Regions from separate parts of the Dictyobacter alpinus genome, predicted to be linked through region 3. Evidence: riboswitches for the same ligand, from Rfam matches in the RefSeq annotation. Region 3 holds a riboswitch; each other region holds the start of a gene.
The links. A riboswitch is a leader RNA that binds a small molecule or an ion and turns the genes downstream of it on or off. The one in region 3 is predicted to bind cobalamin.

Region 1 (7,531 bases), 430 kb from region 3:
CATGGTGTTGGACGTTCATTGCATGAAGATCCTAATGTCCCTCATTTTGGACGTGCTGGCACTGGCATGCGTCTGCAAAAAGGTATGGTCTTCACCATCGAGCCAATGATTAATGTTGGCACCTATGAGACAAATACTCTTGCAGATCGTTGGACCATTGTTACTGCTGATCGCAAACGCTCAGCTCAGTATGAACACAGTCTTGCCGTTACCGATGGTGAGCCAGAACTGTTGACCGTTCTGTAAAACGCTTCAAGCGCTAAAGCAGCCGGGAATTCCAGATAAATGCTAATTCTGGATCCTGGCTGCTTGGCGTTTAGTCGTTCCAGACAATGGCAACTTTGCCTGTAAGGCCGCTATCAAAAAGTTCGTAAGCTTCACGAGCTTGCTCAAGTGTGAAGCGATGTGTCACCATCACATCAGGATGCAGTTTCCAACGTACCAGGTGTTCAACCAGTTCCTCCATTTGTTGAATACTACAGACCCAGGATCCATATAGGGTGAGTTGCTTATGGATCAGGAGTGGACTGGGCGCAAAGGAGACGGTCCCACCTTCTCCTACGTACACAACACGTCCCCACTCACGTGCCGCTTGCAAACAAAGGTGGCGTGCATCTGCATTACCAGAGCAATCAATAGCCACTTCAAAACCATTGCCATTGGTTTTAGCCTGCAATTGGCTTAATACATCACCCTCTTCCGGACCTACCACTTCAGCAATTCCCAGTCTTCGTGCCAGTTCACGGCGTTCTGCGACATATTCAACGCCAACCACACGTGCTCCCATGGCCTGACAGAGTAATGCGGCGCCTAAGCCTACAGGACCTAATCCGGTAACCAGTACATCATCTCGGCCAGAGACGCCAGCACGCTGACAGGCCGCATAGGCTGTACCAACACCACAGGCCACCATTGCTCCGTCCAGGTAGGTTAATTCAGCGGGCAAAGCAACCAGGGTTCGTTCTTCCGCAATGACAAATTCAGCATGACCACCATCACGCTGCCAACCATAGGCGGCTCTTCCATGGTTCTCATCGGTACAGCTAATCATCCAGCCACTACGACAATTTCGACAGACACCGCAACCAGCAATATGATAGATAACGACTCTATCACCAGCCTGAAAACGCTGAACACCTGGTCCTACACGTTCAATGATGCCACACGGCTCATGTCCTGCAATCACTCCTTGATACGCCTCGGCTCCAACCCCTTGATCTGTCGGGCGATAAATTGCGCGCAAATCACTACCACATAAAGATGAAGCCTTCATACGCACAAGTACCTGCCCGTGCCCTGGCTCCTGCACCTCAAAGTCTCGTATATCAACCTGTCGATTCCCTGGTAAAACGACACCTTTCATTGTAGACATACTCATAGACCCCCTTCAATATAATTCAGACGATAAGATAATTATTTAAGGCGCATGTTCCAATCCTTCAGAAGGATAAAACTATCTCTTTCTTTAGAGTTGTTACTAATACAGGATACAACAATTATTCCTATTAGTGGCAATATATAATGAAACCTACTTATGTATATGCAGGCACATGTTTATGTTTACGTGCCAGTACTATATTGCTCGACTAGGAGCGGCTTTACGAACTTCTTCGAGAGCTACACCAACGGAATCGACAATCACGGCGCCAGCCTGGACTATCTGTTCAAAACAATGCAATCCCTGGCCGCCTGTATAGTCACGTGCCGCCACACTCTTTAGCAGCTGCTCTATGCTCGCTCCTGCGGCTCTCAATTCTTCACCAGGCACACAAGTTGTGTTAAATGGTGCAGTTACTAAGACTATATGTAATCCATTATGGGCTGCGCGGAGCGCTTCTTGCATAAGAAGCAGGTTGCCTGGCCCAATCGCGGTAGGACAGAGTAGAAGCACATCAACCTGTTGCAGACGTTGCCGTACTTTGAGCATTGACGCTTCTGAAATTGGTGCATAAGGCTGCTCGGTAATCACATCTTCAGCCAGGCGCAAAGCAAGGGTGTGATCGCTATCACCAATATTTAAAGCTCCTATGCTAAATGGAATATGCGCATCCGCTAAAGCTCTCATCATTAACTCGCCAGAACCACCACCTGCGATAAGATGAACTGCTGGCGCTGGATGCGGGGATTGTTTGGAAGCTTCTTCTGCTTGTGCTGGAGGTAACACACTGAGATGCTCAGCACCACGTAGGATACCTATCTGGACTTGCACACCGTAGACCCGACTGAGGAGTCCGGGTTCGAGTACTTCAGCGGGACTGGCATCTGCGACGATACCACGTTGAAAAAGGATCAGGCGCGGAAAGTAGCGTGCGGCCAGGTTGAGGTCGTGCATGGCGGCGATGATGGTCATCTTTCGGTCCTGGTTAAGCTGTTGTACCAGTTCAAGTGTCTCAATCTGGTATTTGATATCCAGGTGCGCGGTTGGTTCATCTAACAAAAGGATGCTGGGCTGCTGAGCAAGCGCCATGGCGACTGTAACACGCTGACGCTCTCCTCCACTGAGCTCATTGAAGATACGTTCACTTAAAGATGTGACACCTGCGGCCTGCATGGCATCTTGAATAATGGTGCTATCATGCTCTTTACGAGAACCAAAGAAAGATGAGGTAAAAGGGGTGCGACCCAGGCTCACCATCTGCTCAACCGTATACGTAAATGGCATATGGAGCTCTTGCGGCACAACAGCAATCCTTTGCGCCGCCTGGCGACGCCCCCACTGGGATAGAGTCCGACCTTGCAACAAGATCTGGCCTCGTCTGGGCTGAAGCACTCCACTTAACAAACGTAGTAAGGTGGTCTTGCCTGAGCCATTTGGTCCCAGTAAACCAATCATCTCTCCTGGCGCAACCGAGACAGAGACATCGTATAGCAAATCCTGTCGCTTATAACCAAAGGAGATGCCTTGCATTTCCAGAATAGGTTCGGGCCTGACTGCCACTAACTTTTTGCTCTCTACCATTTGTATTCTCGCTTACTGCTACGCAATAAAAATAAGAAAAAGGGCGCACCTACCAGAGCGGTAAAGACCCCAACGGGTATTACTGTTGGAGCCAGCAGCACACGAGCCAACATATCCGCCAGCGTCAAAAAGATTGCTCCCCCTAGAGCGGATGCCGGTAGTAGGGTCCGATGACGAGGTCCGAGCAGCAGGCGCATGCAATGTGGTGTGACCAGACCAACAAAACCAACCAGACCGCTGATCGAGACCGCGGCGGCAGTCAGAAGCGAGGCCACAATGACAATCAGAAACTTGGTTCGCTCGACATGCAGGCCCAGGTGCGCTGCCGCTTCTTCTCCCAAAGCAAAGACATCTAAGCGATTGGCTAGCCAGAAGGCGAGGAGTAATCCGAACAGGACAATACCGGCGACAACGGCCAGTGACTCCCACCCGACAATGGCAATTCCGCCTGAGAGCCAGTTATATAAACCAAGAATGCGCCCAAAGTCATTGGAGGGCCAGAGATTTAAAATCAAGGTCTGGCAGGCTGTCAAAATGGCGTTGACGACCACGCCTGCTAATAACAACATAATGACTGGCGTCTGGCCACCAGAACGCGCCAGCGCATACACAAAGAGAACGGTCAGTAGCGCCCCGACAAAAGCCAGTACGGGGGTTAGAGGAAACAGACTTCCATAAACAGTATCAAACGGTAGCACAAAAGCGATAGTGGCTCCCAGGGCCGCGCCCGATGAGGTTCCCATCAAATAGGGATCCGCCAGCGGATTACGCAACATCCCCTGGAAAAGGGTTCCAGCCACCGCCAGGGCCGCTCCTACCAGGACTGCCCCTAATACTACCGGCAAACGTACCTGCAAGATAATAACATCTAGCGAAGCATCCCAGGTGACGGGAAAATGAAATAGTGTCGTACCATTCAATAAGATCTGCACAATAGTGCTTATAGGTACTGATACCGAACCAAAACTGACCGAGGTTAAGATCACAGCGATCAGCACAATTACCAGACTGCTCAACACAAATAGAGGCAAAACACGCCGTGGAGATGACGGCACGGGCGCGGGCGCTGCTGAGGTTGGGCGCGTTACCATCTTCATAACAAAATTGCTCACTTTAATTTATAGAGCGAGAAGGAGAGCAATGGCCTGGATCAGCCACCTGGAGGAAAACATTGAGCGGCATGCACACAATGGTCCTGGTTCACTCCTTTGACGCGAAGGAACGTGAGCCTCTCAATGGGCAGGTCTCCTGACTTCCAGATCGTAAAAACAGGCTATGTTTAAACTACATCTCTGGTTACAGTAGCGCGACTGTGTCGGATTTACACCGACTTCCCTATTCTGCCTGGCCTACAACCAGGCCACCCAATGAAGACACCATCAAGTATTTCTTTTTCTTCAGAAGAGTATATCGATACCCTTCTACAAAGTCAAGCGGCCATCACCACAAATTATTGCATGTATAGAGTGTGCCTGGCATATGACATCAAAGAGGCAATTTAAATCGCCCAACACGTGTTAAACATATAGACCTGTACGGAAGGCCAGTTGACAAGAGCTAGAGGAAAGGGTGATACTTTTAACAAGAATAGTAGTCGCCCTGGCGCAATAAAACTTTTTATAGAACGTTTGAAATGCAGGGGATGGAACCGACCACTGCGTTCGGCGCGGAGCCAATGGCGTTCCTACGTTTTCCTATGTTTCCACTTGAAGGACTAATAAATGGCTATTGAAAAAGAACTTTTCAGACAGGTGATGGGACGCTTTGCTACCGGTGTTACGGTTGTCACAACGAGTAGTAATGGGGTTCTCGCCGGTCTTACTGTCAACTCTTTTTGTTCGGTTTCTTTAAATCCACCACTTGTTCTTATCTGTGTTGATAATAATAGTAGTACTCTTCCTCTTTTACGAGAAAGTAAGATTTTTGCTGTCAATATGTTGTCTAAGAATCAAGAGGAGTGGTCACGCGGCTTTGCGACAAATAGTCCAGAACGCTTTGAGCATTTTTGCTATGCACCTTATCATACTGCGGCCACTGGTTCACCTATTATTGAAGATGTATTAGCATTTATCGACGCGCGGATCGTGGCTGAATATCCAGGCGGCGATCATGTTATCTTCATTGGTCAGGTTGAAGCCATGGGCACACCACAAACAACTGCATTTGTAGATAGCAATGGACGTACGGAAAACAATATGCCCGCGACCAACAACGGTAATGGCAAACATACGGCCCATAAAGAAGAAGATCCGTTACTCTATTATGGTGGGCAATACCGTCATATGACCAAATTATTCCATGAGCCCAGCCTGGTTGAAGAATATCATGAGGGTAATCTTGAAGAGCCAGCCCGCAATAGGTAGGGTTGAGGCACTGACTGATCTTCAACAATGTATCCGTCAGTGCCAACTCTGTCAGGATCATGGATATATTCCTGTAGCTCACCCTATCGTAAGTGGACGCGCAAGCGATCGCATCATGGTCATTGGACAGGCCCCCGGTCATCGCTCAATCGCACAGGACCGCCCTTTTAGTGGTCCTGGTGGGCGTATCTTGCAATCATGGCTGGAGGCTGCGGGGTTTCCAGCTGGCTATCTTCATGAACATACTTATTTGAGCTCTTTGACGCGCTGCGATCCGGGTCGCAATCCACGTGGCCATGGCGATCGCAAACCATCTCCATCTGAGATGGCTCTTTGCCGTCCTTTCCTCAACGCAGAATTGCGCCTCCTGCGTCCTAAGGTAGTCTTGCTTGTTGGTACGATGGCCGTCGAGGCGTTCTGTGGCAAAATCAAACTTGAGGATTGTATCGGTTCTTACATCGAGACTGAAGATGGTACGCTTTACTTGCCTCTTCCCCATCCTTCCGGAGTCAGTCGCTGGCTAAATGATCCCGCGCATAAAAAATTGCACCAGCGGGCCTTAATGCTTCTAGCCGACTGGCGCAATAGATATAATTTGTAATTGGTACTGGTAGCTCTGACCTCTCAACAAGATGAATACTACCTGAGACAACCAGATTTTAAGCCTTAGTGCTGATGATGGGAGTAGTCAGCTTTGTCGGCACGCTGATGCATATCGAACTCATGCACGCCCTTTTTCAGGGTACCCAGAGCCAGAGTCGCACAGGTTGGACGGGTCATCACGATCTCACGACCCAGTTGATCCATCAAATCTTCAAAGGTCACATTTTCAATTTCTTCGGCACTCATACCCTGTACCATCTCGGTCACATATGAAGCAGCGGCGCGACTAATAGTGCAACCGGTACCATCCCAGGCAATCTCTTGCACTTTCCCATCCTCGCCAAAGCGAGCCTGCATGGTAATTACGTCGGCACAACCAGGATTACCACCATTCAAGTTTACATCTGGATGCTCGATTTCACCTTGATTGCGGGGATTCTCGTAATGATCTAGCAGAAAGTCAATAGCTTCTTGACGGTCCATATCTTCTCCTCTTTGGAGGGGTTTAATATTAGCTTATCCAAAATGCACCCCACTCCGTTCACCAATTATAACATTCAAACTAAAATGCTGACATGGCAATGCACAATGTTTTTCTCTCTTAGGTTGAAAACACAATTGACTGGAGACTTTATTCCAACATGAACCCGACTAGATTGAGGCTTGAATATGGCTATGCGCCAGTTCCAGTAAGCGCTCAGCCAGACCTGTATTACGCAGGGCCACCCGATCATTATGGACGGCATATTCCAGGGCCGAGGGCTGACCAACGATAACACAAAAGCGCTTGGCGCGCGTAATGGCTGTATAGAGCAGGTTGCGTTGTAGCAACATACGATGTTCACGCACCAATGGCAAGACAATGGCTGGATATTCGCTACCTTGACTCTTATGAACGGTAACGGCATAAGCCAGCACAAGCTCATCCAATTCGTGAAATTCATACTCGACCATCAGTGGGCCGGCCTCTTCAGAAAACTCTACCTTGACTACCATATTTTCGCGATCAATGCGCCGAATAAAGCCAACGTCACCGTTAAAGACTCCTTTATCATAGTTGTTCCTGGTCTGCATCACTTTATCGCCCACACGATAAAGTCGGTCGCTCCATTCCACCTGCGCTAAAGCTGAAGGATTCAACTGCTCTTGTAAACGTTCGTTAAGCAGTTTAACTCCTACTGCACCTTTGTACATAGGAGCAAGCACCTGGATATCCGCGATGGGATTAAAGTGATATTTTGCTGGCAAGCGCCGCTTGACCAGATCTATGACCAGTTGCTGCGCGCGAAAAGGATCTTCTTCCTTCATAAAAAAGAAATCACTGCTGGCTTCAATTTTAGGATTAGGCACGATGCCCTGATTAATCTGGTGAGCGGTAACGATAATTCTACTTTGCTGCGCCTGACGAAATAGTTCGGTTAGACGCACCGCTGGAATAGCCTGGCTACGTAAGAGGTCTCGCAGGACATTGCCAGGTCCTACCGAAGGTAATTGATCAGCGTCACCTACTAGCAACAAATGAGAGGTACGCGGCAGAGCCTTGAGTAAATGATAAAAGAGCAGAATGTCCACCATGGAGAACTCATCAACGATGACAAACTGGAAA
Region 2 (7,531 bases), on a different contig from region 3:
TAAGCTAAATGATGCACGCGCAGTAGAACCCCTCCTTGCGGCTCTTGAGCGTAAAGATGAGCAGACGCGTGCCGTGATTGCTCTTTCTCTAGGAAGCTTTGGAGATATGTGTGCAGTAGAGCCTCTGATCAATCTCCTTCATGATCAGGAACCATTGATACGGCGTGCCGCCGCCTGTGTCCTGGGAGATCTAGCTGATCGGCGTGCTGTACCGCCGTTGCTGGCAATTTTGGATGATCCCGATTTAGAGACGCGGAACAGTGCTATCAAAGCTCTGGGCCTGCTGGGAGATATACGTGCCGTTATGCCACTACTATGCTTACTCGAGCAAGCTTCTCCTTCTTATCGGCGCATCTTCATTATCGAAGCACTGGATCGTCTTGGTGATCTCAGGACCGTTGAAGCTTTTATCGCTTGTCTAACAGATCCTCTAGAAGAAACAGAAGTACGCATCGCCAGTATCGAAGCCGTTGGCCACCTTGCCGCTAAAAGCGCTGTTCCTGTGCTCCTCCCAATGTTGTCCGCCCCAACTGATGACGAGTTCTCCGAAATGCGCTGGCGTACAGCGGTAGCCCTGGGACAAATAGGTGATACGCAAGCCATTCCATCATTACAACCTCATCTCTCTGATCCCGAACCAGTAATGTGCATGGCTGTAAGCAACGCCTTACAACAGCTAGAACTAATCAAAGTAGTTGAATCCGCTCACGAACTCCATCAGACAGCCCAATAGACGCGCGTAGTCGCGCACCTATTGGGCTGTCCTTCCCTCTTAATGAACTCCTCAGGCGCAAGAATATAGATAACGCCATGTGCAAGTTTTCCACATACCCACTCTTTGGAGGAGGAACATGGCGAGGCGGTCGCACCCGCCTCGCCATGTTCCTCCTCCAAACAAGCGAGAGCCGTAGGCGCGAGGTGTGAGGGATAACACTTGCACATGGCGTTAGATAAAAACACACTCGCATATACATCAATTTACCTCACCAAAGAGAATTTACTAAAAAATCCAGTTACCCCGGTAGGTAGAGAACCGTCTATGGAAGAGGGAAAAGTTAAAAAAATACTTTTAAGCCATCCTTTTTAGCCGTGAATCTGCTCCCTTTTTTTATGAAACAACAAAAAAGAAATACATGAAAAACACTACGCAATCACTATTGCGCCAACCATTTGTGCGCAATCGCTTTACCTGGCTAGCATATATCGCCTTAGCAATCTTCGCTTTTTTGCAAGCCTCCCCTGGACCTATTGTCCCATTCTTACACTCAGAAATGCATCTCAACTATACTGTTGATAGTTTACACATGAGTGGGATCGCATTGGGAATGATTATCGCTGGCCTGACAGGCGATCTCATCGTGCGCAATTGGGGACGACGCATAATGTTCTGGGGCGGTGCCTTTGGCATGTTAGTGGGCGCACTGTTAGTCCTCTTTAGTCATCATCCTATCTTTAGTATCGCTGGTATGTTTATTATTGGCTTGCTCGGAACCTTTTTGCTCGTAACTATTCAAGCTACGCTATCGGATATTCATGGTATACATCGAGCGACAGCGATTACCGAGGCGAATGTAGCTGGAAGCCTGGGTGCTGGTCTGGCCCCTTTATGTCTGGGTGGTCTGGTGCTGGTAGGAGCTGGCTGGCGCAGTGTATTACTTATTCCTGTTGTCGTGGTTTTATTGCTGGCCCTCTGTTATTGGAAGGTGCCTGTACCAGAGGCACAGTCATATGGTCAGAAACGTTCAGTAACTGGACGCGTCAGACTGCCGGCGTCTTTCTGGCTTTATTGGCTGGCTCTGGTTATGGGTGTGGCTGCTGAGTGGGGCATCTCTTTTTGGGGCTCTGGCTATTTAATTAATGGAGTAGGACTCGAGCGTACCAATGCGGCGTTCCTGATGAGCATTTTCTTTCTCGCCTCTGTACTTGGCCGGATAATTGGTAGCCGTTTAACACAGCGTATTGCCGTAGAAAAATTATTATTGCCGGTGTTACTGGTGGCCTTACTAGGTTTTCTATTATTCTGGTTGGGACCAACTGTCCCACTCCATGTGGTGGGTCTGTTTATCGTGGGGTTGGGGGTGTGCAATCTCTTTCCCTTTACCTTTGCTTCATCGGCTAACCGGATCCCCCAGTATGCTGATCTCGCCAGTGCCCGTGCTGCGCTCGGTGGTGGTGTGGCAATTTTTGTATCACCATTGGTTCTGGGCCAATTAGCTGATAAACTAGATCTAAAGCGGGCATATAGTGTCATTCTTATTTTGTTTATACTTGTTGGTGTATTTGTTTTGTTAGCAAGTAAAGCCACCCGGAAGATGGATCTACTTGCCAGTACAGAACAAGATATAGTCGAGCTACCTGAAGGCTGTGTTGAGTTATCAGGTAGTAAATAAAAAACAGTCATAGTTGACAGCATGAGCCAGGATAGGAGCGCCGCTGCTTTTGTATACTGGCTTTATTCGCGTGCCTATGTTTACATTTTCTCTTTCTTTTTTTTATTCAATTTTTTGGGGACTTTACACACAATCTATGGAAAATATCGCTATCTCGTCTGCGCAACAGCCGTTTGTGCGCAATCGTTTTACCTGGCTCTCCTATCTTCTCTTGGCGGCCTATTGTTATCTACAAGTTTCACCCGGCTCAATTGTACCTTTTCTTCATGCCGAGATGCACCTGAACTACACTATTGATAGTTTACATGTCAGTAGCCTGGCTATGGGCATTATCTTATCTGGACTATGCGGAGATCGCATCGCCCAACGTATTGGTCGTCAGCTTATGTTGTGGCTCTGTGTGACTGGTATTGCTCTGGGTGGTATATTGCTCATGTTGGCCCATCATCCGCTTGTAAGTATCTCTGGCATTTTATGTATAGGTTTCTTTGGTTGTACGCTGTCTAATATCGTACAATCTGCTTTATCCGACTATTATGGTAGTCAACGCACCATTGCGATTACTGAGGCTAATACCATTGCTTGTCTCGGTTCGGTGACAGGCCCTATTGTCCTTGGTTTGTTCCTGAGTACCTGGTTAGGCTGGCGCGCCATGTTCCTGGTCCCATTAGTCATGATGGCTCTGCTGGCCTGTTTTTTTCATGATGTGCGTCTTCCCGTTAGCGCTCGTGTGGAACATTCTCAGACTACCAGGACGCGCGCCCATTTTTCGCGTGCCAGCTGGTTTTATCTGGGTGTGATGGTAATGGTAGTAGCTTTCGAGTGGGGGACATTTACTTGGGGCTCTGGTTACCTGATCAAGATTGTTGGTTTTGAAACCAGGACCGCTTCAACCTTGATGAGCCTCTTCTTCTTTGCGGAAATGTTTGGCCGTTTTATCGGTAGTATCCTGACGCGGCGTTTCTCCGCTGATCAACTATTGGTTGTGGCCCTGGGGATTGCAGGAACTGGCTTTCTCCTCTTCTGGTTGGGTCCCACACCAATCCTACATGTCCTTGGTCTCTTTGTCGCGGGCCTGGGAATTGGCAATCTTTTCCCGCTGACCTTTACGATTGTGCTTAACGAGGGAGCTGACAATACTGATGCCGCCGCTGCTCGCTCTTCATTAGCGGCAGGATTGGCAATCTTTATTGCGCCATTGCTGCTGGGCCGTGCAGCTGATATCTTTGGCCTGCGAACTTCCTATAGCTTGGTGATGATCTTGTTTGTGCTGGCTTGCATCATGCTCGTTTTTGCTCGCCAGGCCACACATAAGAAGCAGGCTACTCCTTTGGAACTGGAAATTGAGCAATTCTTGCATGAACAAGCCAGGCCTTTGGATGAAGTGATACCCTCTTTGGATCTTACTTCAGTTTCTTAAAAAATATCAGAAGTTTTCTCAGGAGAAGGAGTTGTATACTTCTTCTCCTGTATTCTTTTCAAGCGAGCGGCTCATTTCAATAAATTCTCGTTTGCCATGTAGCTTGCTTTCTTGCATATAGCTTCCGACACGCCTGAAGCCCATCTTCTCATATAAATGAATTGCTCGTTGATTGAATGGTAGGACAAACAGGCGAACCTGATCAGGCGCAAATTTTTCTCTGGTAAAAGTTAATATCGCTTTCAGGAAGACTGATCCCTGTCCCTTACCGGTTAGATCTGGACGCATTCCAATGCCAATAGTGATGATGTTGTTCTCGCCATATAATGCAGGAACCTCGCTGCCCCAGACTTGTGCCGATGTACCAAAATTGGCAAATCCGATCAACTCTCCTTGCTCATCTTTAATGCTATAATGTGGGCTTCGTGGCTCAAGCATCTCCTGCAAATAGCCATCGCTAGCTGCATCCAGATTATAAATACTATAAGGTTCTTCATACCGCCATTGAGCAATAGTATGAGCATCTTGCGCCGTCATAAATGTAAATCGTAGGGACATGTTTTTACCTCCTCTATCAATAAGACGCTTATGCGTTCTCGTTGAGTACGAGCTATTTGGTATATGGCATCATTGGCCTGCATCGGCGTAATTGAAATTGACGCGAAAAAGATGATGCTTGACTTTTTGAATCAATATATGGTATTGTTGCACACGTAAACACTATATGTTGTGTGTTAGCACAATAAATAAAGTAAATGCCATAGGCCTATGCTTTTGTCGCATAGGGAAAATGGGGGAAGTCCGGTGAAAGTCCGGCGCTGTCGCGCAACGGTAAGGCGTAAGTAAGAAGATAGACCGCCAAGCCCGAATGCCCATCTATGTTGTTATGGATTGATCCCTTCGCGTGAAAGGGGCGACCCGCAAGTTTTTGTTGCCTGTGTATTTGTTTACTCGACAGATAGCCTGGTATTCTTGCACGTCAGCCTGTTCTCGCCTGAGGGGAACAGGTTTTTTGTTTGTGGAGGAATGCTTCGTTATGTCATTATCCTTTTCTGATGCTTCGCGCGTTAACGAGCAGCAGGCTGATAGTAATGTGCTCGCGGTTATTGCTGACGTCTGTCAGGATCTTGCTCCTGAAGTTGATGCAATGCTGCTCCAGGCTGATGTGCAGGCCAATATCTATTCCGGTGCCTCAGCGGCCGAGATCTGGAAAGCGTTGGTGATGGCGGCCCGTGCCCATATCGAGTTCGAACCTGCCTATACCTTTGCTGCGGCCCGCTTCCTGCTCTTATCCCTTTATAATGAAGTCCAGCCGCCAGTCGTTCAACAAAGGCTCAAACTGAAGGATGCTCCAGCTATCTATGCTAACTATTTTTCTGGCTATATTCAGCGTGGCATCGCATCCGGGGCCCTGGATACGCGCCTGGCCACCTTCGATCTTACCACCCTGGCTCGTGCGATCAAGCCAGAGCGGGATCTGCTTTTTGCGTATCCAGGTTTGCAGACCCTCTATGATCGTTATCTTTTACAGCATCAAGGACAGCGTTTTGAATTGCCACAATTGCTCTGGATGCGTGTTGCGATGGGTCTGGCTCTGAATGAGGAGCAGCGAGAACTGCGAGCAATTGAGTTTTATGAGCTGATATCACAGTTTTATTTTACGCCTGCTACGCCAACTCTTTTCAATGCTGGCACCGTCCATCCACAACTCTCGTCCTGTTATCTTACGACAGTGCAGGATGATCTCTGGCATATCTTTAAGAGTGTTCAGGATAATGCGCTGCTTTCCAAATGGGCTGGTGGACTCGGCAATGACTGGACGTATGTACGGGCATCAGGTTCTCATATCAAAGGTACTAATGGCAGTAGCCAGGGTATTATTCCATTTCTTAAAGTGGTCAATGATACTGCCGTTGCTGTTAATCAGGGAGGGAAGCGCAAAGGCGCTGTCTGTGCATATCTGGAGAACTGGCATCTGGATATTGAGGATTTTCTGGATCTGCGTCGTAATACTGGTGATGAGCGGCGCCGTACCCATGATATGAATATCGCCTGCTGGATCTCGGATGAATTTATGCAGCGCGTCCAGCAAGGTGCGTCATGGACCCTGTTTAGTCCAGATGAGGTGCCTGATCTCCATGATCTTTACGGTCAGGCTTTTAGCACGCGCTATCGTGAATATGAGCGACTAGCGGATAATGGCCAGTTGAAACAGTTTAAGCGTATGCCCGCAGTGGACCTGTGGCGTAAAATGCTTACCAGGCTCTTTGAGACCGGCCATCCATGGCTGACCTGGAAGGATGTTGCGAATATACGTTCGCCACAGGATCACGCAGGTGTGATTCATAGTAGCAACCTCTGTACCGAAATTCTATTAAATACCTCACAGAATGAAACGGCGGTCTGTAATCTGGGTTCACTTAACCTGGCTGCTCATCTGATTGCTGGCAATCTGGACCATACGCGTCTGCAAGCGACGATTCGGACGGCTGTGCGTATGCTGGATAATGTCATTGACATCAATTATTATCCTACCGTTGAAGCTCGTCAGGCCAATCTTCGCCATCGTCCAATTGGTCTGGGCTTGATGGGTTTTCAGGATGCTCTTTTTCAACTCGGTGTCAGCTATGCCAGCCAGCAGGCGGTCGATTTTGCTGATCACAGTATGGAAGCTATTGCCTACTATGCCCTGCTGGCATCTAGCGCGCTAGCTGAGGAGCGCGGAAGTTATCAAAGCTATCCAGGCTCTAAGTGGCAACGTAATCTCCTGCCACTTGATACTATTGCTCTCTTAGAGCAGGAGCGGGGTACTGCCATTGAGATGGACCGGACCTCCACGTTGGATTGGCAGGTTGTGCGTGCGGCTATTCAACAGCATGGTATGCGCAACAGTAATGTGCTGGCTATCGCTCCCACTGCGACCATTTCCACTATTGTTGGTGTCAGTCAATCTATTGAGCCCGAGTATAAACATCTGTATGTCAAAAGCAATCTTTCTGGCGAATTCACGACTATTAATACATTTCTGGTCGATGATTTAAAGGCTGCTGGCCTCTGGAATGCAGAGATGCTGCAGATGTTGAAGTATTATGATGGCTCGTTACAGGATATTCCTGTCGTGTCGGAGGAGTTGAAACAGCGCTACCAGACTGCTTTTGAGATTGATGCTCACTGGTTAATTGAATGTGCCAGCCGCCGTCAAAAATGGATCGATATGGGGCAGTCGCTCAATCTGTATTTGATCGAGCCAAGTGGAAAAAAATTGCACGATATCTATACCCTGGCCTGGCGGAAAGGTTTAAAGACCACTTACTATCTGCGTACTGCCGCGGCAACCCAGATTGAGAAGTCTACAATCGATGTAAATCGCTGGGGTATTCAGCCACGCTGGATGAAGCATAGTAGTCCTTCAAGCACTATTCAGCTTGCCCGTGAGACTACTCTTGATGCCACCATCTGTTCGCTGGATGATCAATGCGAAGCCTGTCAGTAAATTAAAGTTACAGTTGGAATATGAGGTAAGAGCAGTGACACTTTCTTTTGAGCACGAAACGTTGACAGAACAGAAGCGTTTATTAAATGGTCAGCAGGTGACCGTCAATCAATTGATGCCGCTTAAATATCACTGGGCCTGGGAGCATTATCTTAATGGTTGTGCCAATCATTGGATGCCGAATGAGGTTCCGATGAATAAAGATATTGAGACCTGGCGTAATAACAC
Region 3 (7,531 bases):
CTGGATCTGGCTGGTAAAGACTACGGCATCCACGCGGCCCGCGATCAATTCCTGTACGAGATTGCGCAACGCAGCGGTATCCTCTGGCAACTGCCACTCATATAAGCAGAGTTCCTCTAAACGAGCCCCACGCTCTTGCAATGCTTGCGATACCAATGCGTTACGCTCACCATAATGCACAATTCCTACCAGTTGCGCTGTAACATCAAAAGGAGCCAGACTGGCTAAGAGTTCAGTACTCGTATACGGCTCCTGAGCGCTGGCGGCGATGGGAATACCTTCCTTCCTTACTACCGCTGAAGGCTTGGGTCCACGGCAAACAACGGTCACCTGGCGTAGAGCCTCTACAAGCTCAACTCGTCGTCCTGCTTGATCGGCCTCTTGTAGTAACGCTTTTACTCCTACGCCGGTGAAGAACACCACCATAGAAATATTTCCCGCCACCAGTTGATCTATAAAATTTGCCACCAGATCAGATGAGTCCAGGAGAGCTTCACGCACAGCCGGTACGCTCCAGGCCTGTCCCCCATTGCGACGCAGCAGGTCAGCCATCTCACCACTCATCCTCGCTTCTAATACAGCAATGCGAGCGTTTGAAAAATCCACGCGATCACTCCTTTCTACTCTACCTGGCACAAAAGAAGCCATATGCAAAGGTCGTTATTCTATTTTATCGCTGACACCAGCATCCGCGAACGTGGACATTTCTAGATGGGTGCGTAATGCGCCTTCGATGATATGCATTGCTAACACGGCACCAGTTCCCTCGCCCAGGCGTAGCTGCAGGTTAAGTAGTGGCTCCAGACCTAATTTTTCAAGGATCAGGCGATGACCACGCTCAACCGATACATGTCCAGCCAGGAGGTACCCCTTAACGGCTGGACAAAGAGCATAAGCAACCAGTCCGGCAGCACTCGAAATAAAACCATCCAGAACCACCGGTATGCGTCTGGCGGCAGCAGCCAGAATTACGCCAACCAGTCCTGCAATCTCCAGTCCACCAATTTTTGCCAGCACATCCAGAGGCCGATCAATATCAGGATGATTATGAGCAATGGCGCGCTCAATGATACGTACTTTATGGGCCAGCTGCTGATCATCAATGCCGGTTCCACGACCTGTAACCTGTTCGGCTGGCACATTCAGTAAGCAGGCAGTAAGAGCACTGGCAGCAGTCGTATTACCAATTCCCATTTCACCAGTTGCGATGAGATCTACACCTCTAGCAGCCAGACTTTCCACGATGTCAACGCCAACTTTAATAGCCTGTAAAGCCTCCTGCTGACTCATGGCTGGTTCCTGCGCCATATTCGCCGTTCCGTACCGTACTTTGCGCGAAAGAAGTTGCGGATGCTGTAAATCGGCGGCCACACCAATATCCACAACGGTTACAACTGCATTAGCCTGGCGAGCCAGCACATTAATGGCTGCACCGCCAGCCAGAAAATTCAGGACCATCTGCGGAGTCACATCCTTTGGATAGGCACTTACACCTTCAGCGGTCACACCATGATCGGCCGCCATCACCACCACCGCCCTCTGCTGAACTACAGGGAGCGCATTTCCTGTGATACCTGCGAACTGTACAGCAATTTCTTCCAAGCGGCCCAGGCTTCCAGCTGGCTTGGTTAATTGCGACTGACGAGAACACGCCTGTTCCTCGCTGCCAGCATCAAGCGGAGCAATCCGATCAATAATAGTTTGTAGCTCAATCATATATTTACCTCTGCTAAGCCATTCACTTTTTAAATACTATAGAAAATACTGGTTCGCCAATCTTAAAAGTCTACCCCTTTTTGTGCCAGAATCCCTTGCCGATAAGGATGCTTGATCTCGTTCATCTCTGTGACCAGGTCAGCATAATCTATTAAGGGCTGAGGAGCATCGCGACCAGTGATAATTACATGCATTTTGGGGTTGCGTGCTTGCAGAGTTGCCAGTATCTCGTTAACATCTAGCCAACCATAGTTGATGGCATAGGTGATCTCGTCCATGATGACGATGTCGTACTGATCGCTTTCAATTTTTTCACGGCAGAGCTGCCAGCATTTACGTGCTAGCGCCTTGTCATGTTCAATATTATCACTATTCCAGGTAAAGCCATCTCCCAATGGAATGATTTCTACCCCGATTTTCTGGGCCGCCCGGATCTCACCCCATTTGCCGGTCTGGGATTTCAGGAATTGTAGCATTACAACACGCTGGTTGTGTCCCCAGGCCCGAAATAGCACACCCAGGGCGGCGGTAGTTTTTCCTTTGCCGTTGCCCGTATTGATGATTACCAGACCTTTAGCAGGCTTGCGTTGTGCCCGTACTTCAGCCTGCTCTTTACGCAGACGGGCACGACCCTCTTCGGTCAGTTCTTCAACTTCAGTGGTTTCAAACTGGTTTTCTTGAGAAGTTCGCTCTTCCATTTATATTACTCCAATAGAAAGCTACTGCTGGACAATAGCAGGAAAAATATCATAAGGCTCCAGGGCTGTGGCTGCTGTTAACTTATTTGTACGGCCTCTCAACATACTGTAGCACATGCAGCCAGGCTTCTTTACAGACAGCAGAAACTATACATTCGCCGCGCAATAGGCAGGGAGTTTCTCGGAAAATTTATCAGGATGGACAATCTGGGCCAGACAACGCAATCCCTGGACAATTCGGGGTCCCGGCCGCTGCATAATATCAGAGTTGATATGATAGACTTGATGAGATTTTACCGCCTCAATATTTCCCCAGTTCGCCCGCTTATATACGGCTGATGGCTGACCACCATACAGCGGATCTTCAGTGAGGATAACATATTGAGGGTTAGCGGCAATTACTGACTCATCGGTAACTTGCGGATAGCCACCATTGGTTTTATTATCATGGAAAATATTGGTGACATTGGTGTATTGTGCCATCTCATCCCCAAATGAGCCACCACCAAAGACATACGGTTTACCAGGGGTACTGTTATCAACTTCGAGCAGGGCCTTCTTCGCAGGTGTCCCCTTGATAGTATTCTGAATCTGCGTGATCTGCTGCTGCATCCGCTTGACTAAAGACTGTGCTTTATCTTCAGTATGTGTTAAGCGGCCAACCAGTGTAATCTGATCAAGTGTTTTGGCGAGATCGGGTGAAGGTAGATCCACCACTTGCACACCTAGCCGGGTCAATTGGGTATCATATTTGTTTGATAATCCACCAGAACTTAATACCAGATCAGGCTTAAGAGCGACAATACTCTCAACATTGATGCCTGTACTACTGGATACCTTCTTGATCGTAGCCATTGAGGCAGGATAATTCGTAAAGGCATCGACACCTACGACACGGTTCTGCAGTTCTAGAGCGCCCAGAATCTCACTAATGCTGGGTGCCAGCGAGACAATGCGCAGGGGAACAGTTTTAGGAATAGCAATCGGCGTACCATAATTATCCAGCGCTGGCGTCGGCGTGGGCGTTGTAGCAGAATTAGCAGGAGTACTGTTCGACGTCTGGGAATTTGTAGCCTGTCCACAAGCGGCTAGAGTCACGATAAGTCCCAACAAACAGACAAAAAGAAAACGTGATGAGATGACATGGGTGCGCATACACTTGTATCCTTCTAGATAACGCCCGCAGTCACCTCGCGAAAAATAGTGGCCAGTCCAAGACAAGAAGAAATCAGACACAGAGATGCCCTGGCACTCGCTCCTTTTACGCGAAGGATCATGAGCACAACTTGTCAGGCAGGTCTCCTGGCTTCTGGCAATTGCATATCTAGCCTTCCCATTCCTCTACGGAACAGTGGCATTGAAGAGATAGGCATTAGACCAGTTACAGTAGCGCGACTGCGTCGGATTTTCACCGACTTCCCTATTCTGTCGAGACTTCGTGTCTCAACCACCTGACAAAATAAAAAGTAGAGTTATTTCCAACAAGTAGTATACCCAGCTTTATCTATTCCTGTCAATAAACAAGCAAGGCGCGTCAGGGCTTTTTAATTTTCCTTTTCCTGGCGCCTACGGCGCCGGAGTTTGGTGTGGTGTGTGTTCGTTCTGTGGGCGGCCGCGGCCGCCCACAGAACGAACACACACCACACTAGAAATACTCTGTATATGATTACTCCCGGCTGAAAATTAAAAAGCCCTGAAGGCGCGCAGGGCTTTCCCATTCTCATAAACAGAGCCAGTTTCAGTGAGCCCAAAAGCACAAGCCTGCTCAAGATGCGCATCCAAATAATGCATCTGCCGTGCTACGTTGCGAACTCCCGTCCGATGCAGTAGTAATATTTGAGTATAAACATTGGGCGATTTGCCCCTTGACTTAAAGCGCTTTAAGTTTTCTATACTTAAGATCATGAAAGACATAGTAACCATGACGCTACCCTTATCATTCACGATTCAGGAGTTGTCAAAACAAAGCGGTTTGAGCGAGCCTACGCTACGCTATTATGAGAAGATTGGGCTCATCCAACCGGTGCCAAGGGATCCTAGCAGCGGCCATCGACGCTATCCCGCTACAACTGCACAAGTCGTCAATGCACTTGCCTGTCTGCGTGCTAGCGGCCTTTCGATAGAAGATATGCGTACCTATTTGCAATTGCTTGAGAAGGGGACGCAGGGAGCCGCACAGCAAAAAGAACTCTTTCAAGCTCATGCCACCGAGCTAGAGCACCAGATAGAGCGCCTGCAGATGAGAAAACAGTATCTCGAAGGAAAAGTTGCTTATTGGGATGCGCTAGAACGTGGAGATGAGGAGGCTGTTCAGCGCATCATCGCAGAAAATCATCGTATTGCTGAAGAGATTGTAAAAGGGTAAAAGGACAATATATATGGAGCTTATTAAGACACCATTTGGTTTCGGATCAACTGCTGAAGAGATAGTGCAGAACGTTGATATGACGAATAAACGCGTTATCATTACTGGTGCCTCCTCTGGTATTGGTATCGAGACGGCGCATGCCCTGGCGAGTAGTGGTGCCGATGTGACGTTAGCTGTACGCGATACCGGGGCTGGCGAGCGTATCGCCAATGACATTAGTGCGGCGACCGGAAATACCTTGATCCATGTTGCGGCTCTCGACTTGAGCAATCTGGATTCCGTCGCCGCCTTTGTGAAAGGCTGGCATGGTCCTCTACACGTCCTGGTGAACAATGCTGGTATCATGGCCGTGCCTCAATTAGAACTGACGTCGGATGGACATGAGATGCAATTCGCAACCAACTTCCTCGGCCACTTCGCGCTCACAGTGGGATTGCATGAAGCACTTGTGTCCGCATCTGGTGCTCGCATCGTGTCGGTGAGCTCAAACGCGCATCAGTTCTCACCAGTGATCTTCGATGACGTGGACTATCAGATCCGTCCTTACGATCCATGGTCCGCCTATGGCCAATCCAAAACGGCCTGTATCCTGCTTGCGGTCGAAGCCACGCGGCGCTGGTCTCACGAGGGCATCTACGCCAATGCACTTAATCCTGGTGCCATTGCTACCAACCTGCAGAAGTATACTGGTGGTTTGAAGACTCCAGTTGAGAAGCGCAAGACGCCCGCGCAGGGAGCAGCGACATCAGTGTTGCTGGCTGCTTCACCTCTGTTAGAAGGGATCGGCGGGCGCTACTTCGAAGACTGCAATGAGTCGCCTGTCCTGCGCGATCGGCCGGTGATGTTTGGTGGCGGAGTTGCTCCGTGGGCACTAGATCCCAACAACGCCGAGCACCTGTGGGAGATATCCCTTGGCATGCTCGAAGCAAAAAAAGCGTAATATTGAATGAGGTAAGAAATTCTCGCGCTGAAAAATGTCGTTATTGGTGGCAACGAGCGTATCGGTAAAAAGCTTGTTACAATCCTATCACAATGACTGGCTCAGCCGTTCTACCGCTCAACAGCAAGCAAGTTTAGTAGAAGGAAAGGCATTTCTTTATATGAACGCACCATCATCTCAACAGGCACAGCTAGCTGCAGTGCTTCCGACGCTCTCGCTTCCTGCTGACATTCATTTGCGCTGCTGGACAGATGTCGATATGCCCGCTGTTCAGAGACTCGTTGACCAGCAGGGATGGCCGACCCGGCATACGCCAGAAGAGGTGATTGGGGGCTGGCGTCATGCCTGGCCTACTCTCGTTGCTACGCACGATGAGCGTGTGGTGGGATATGTGCAGGCATTGACGGATGAGCACGTCACGATGCACATCACCGACCTGCTCGTTGATGCTAACTATCGAGGAAAGGGGATCGGCCGCCTGCTGTTGCAGGCCTGCCATCTGCTCTATCCACGAGTCCAAATCAACCTGATCGCGGAAAAAGAGGCCATTCCTTTTTATAAGGCGGTTGGCTATCAACACGTGGGAGAGAGTTACGGCTTTCACAAACGCTTCTGGTAATCGGGCGTAGTATATCCGGTATAGTTACCACGCCAGACCAGCCAGAGAACCAGAACGGGAATAAGCAATCTGAATTCATGGTGAAGGGGAGAAGCGGACGCTTTTCCCTCTCCATTCTGATCGTTTGCGAGTGGTTTACAGGCAAACATGCAAGAGCCTTGAAGGCGCGAGATAGTTGATCTTCAGTAGTTAAAGCTCGGCGTTTTCGTGCAGACGTTTGATATCAACGCCCAGGCCAGCAACCATCAAATAAACACGCGAGGCGGCGGCAGCGATACGCTGATTGACTAAACCCAGGACATCACGGTAGACACGTCCTAGCGCATAAGCAGGTACGATTCCTAGTCCAACTTCATTGGTGACTACAATGAGAGTCTTACCTGGTTCCAAAGCAGATACGACATCGAGCAAGGCATCAAGCTCGCGAAGTGCACCATCATAATACTGTGCACTGATTGTATCTTCTTCTACCTGCCCTGCCTGCTCCTGTGAAAACAACCAGTTTGAAAGCCAGACCGTCATACAATCTAAGATCAATACATCAGCTACTCTGGCCGCCTGCTCTACAGCGGCAGCCAGTTGTAGGGGTTCCTCAATTGTCTGCCAGGTAGCAGCACGAGCGGCCTGATGGCGGGCAATGCGGTCGCGCATATCATCATCGCTGGCGGTGGCCGTAGCGATAAAAGCTACCTGCCGACCAGACTGTAAAGCCAGGCGTTCAGCAAACGTGCTTTTTCCACTGCGCGCCCCACCCAGCACCAGTACTAACCGTGGACGTTCCGCTTGCTTGTCGGTATTCATATATTATCCCTTTATTGTTAAGGCCAGAAACACAGTAGTGTAAATAGCAAAAGTAAAATAACCTCAATTAACTCGGCCAACGTTCCATAGCTATCACCGGTTAATCCACCCAGCTTACTGGTAATCCAGCGTCCAATGAACCAGGCAATCAGTGTGGCACAAAACCAAAGGATCAGCCCGACTATATGGCTGGCGAGCAAGGCAATAATCAGCGATAACAGGGCGGCACAAATCAAGCGGGGACGAGTGACCGTTTGTCGAAAGGCTGCACCCAGACCCGTTGCCCGCGCAGATGGAAAAGCAAACATGGATTGCACCATGGTCCAGCGCGAAATTGGTAGTATGGTTAACAGGGCCAATACAATAAGACTCGGTTTCAAGCTGGCCAG

Region 1: linked by a shared signal. The riboswitch ahead of EL633_RS00835 (FecCD family ABC transporter permease) and the one ahead of EL633_RS02450 (ABC transporter substrate-binding protein) in region 3 are both predicted to bind cobalamin.
Region 2: linked by a shared signal. The riboswitch ahead of EL633_RS29110 (ribonucleoside-diphosphate reductase subunit alpha) and the one ahead of EL633_RS02450 (ABC transporter substrate-binding protein) in region 3 are both predicted to bind cobalamin.

The regions. Positions count from the first base shown of each region.
Region 1 covers NZ_BIFT01000001.1:199,374-206,904, forward strand. Annotated here, with positions in the region: gene map (type I methionyl aminopeptidase) at 1-246, shown strand, start outside; gene EL633_RS00825 (zinc-dependent alcohol dehydrogenase family protein) at 317-1,363, opposite strand; gene EL633_RS00830 (ABC transporter ATP-binding protein) at 1,574-2,959, opposite strand; gene EL633_RS00835 (FecCD family ABC transporter permease) at 2,953-4,056, opposite strand; cobalamin riboswitch at 4,181-4,342, opposite strand; gene EL633_RS00840 (flavin reductase family protein) at 4,681-5,322, shown strand; gene EL633_RS00845 (uracil-DNA glycosylase family protein) at 5,285-5,923, shown strand; gene EL633_RS00850 (iron-sulfur cluster assembly scaffold protein) at 5,989-6,408, opposite strand; gene recD2 (SF1B family DNA helicase RecD2) at 6,577-7,531, opposite strand, start outside.
Region 2 covers NZ_BIFT01000002.1:1,638,671-1,646,201, reverse strand. Annotated here, with positions in the region: gene EL633_RS29130 (HEAT repeat domain-containing protein) at 1-733, shown strand, start outside; gene EL633_RS36795 (hypothetical protein) at 941-1,087, shown strand; gene EL633_RS29125 (MFS transporter) at 1,134-2,390, shown strand; gene EL633_RS29120 (MFS transporter) at 2,527-3,810, shown strand; gene EL633_RS29115 (GNAT family N-acetyltransferase) at 3,829-4,368, opposite strand; cobalamin riboswitch at 4,556-4,704, shown strand; gene EL633_RS29110 (ribonucleoside-diphosphate reductase subunit alpha) at 4,847-7,303, shown strand; gene EL633_RS29105 (ribonucleotide-diphosphate reductase subunit beta) at 7,257-7,531, shown strand, end outside.
Region 3 covers NZ_BIFT01000001.1:625,541-633,071, forward strand. Annotated here, with positions in the region: gene EL633_RS02435 (uroporphyrinogen-III synthase) at 1-606, opposite strand, end outside; gene cobT (nicotinate-nucleotide--dimethylbenzimidazole phosphoribosyltransferase) at 661-1,716, opposite strand; gene cobO (cob(I)yrinic acid a,c-diamide adenosyltransferase) at 1,779-2,414, opposite strand; gene EL633_RS02450 (ABC transporter substrate-binding protein) at 2,562-3,569, opposite strand; cobalamin riboswitch at 3,690-3,884, opposite strand; gene EL633_RS02455 (MerR family transcriptional regulator) at 4,336-4,779, shown strand; gene EL633_RS02460 (SDR family NAD(P)-dependent oxidoreductase) at 4,793-5,722, shown strand; gene EL633_RS02465 (GNAT family N-acetyltransferase) at 5,883-6,341, shown strand; gene cobU (bifunctional adenosylcobinamide kinase/adenosylcobinamide-phosphate guanylyltransferase) at 6,531-7,142, opposite strand; gene cobS (adenosylcobinamide-GDP ribazoletransferase) at 7,160-7,531, opposite strand, start outside.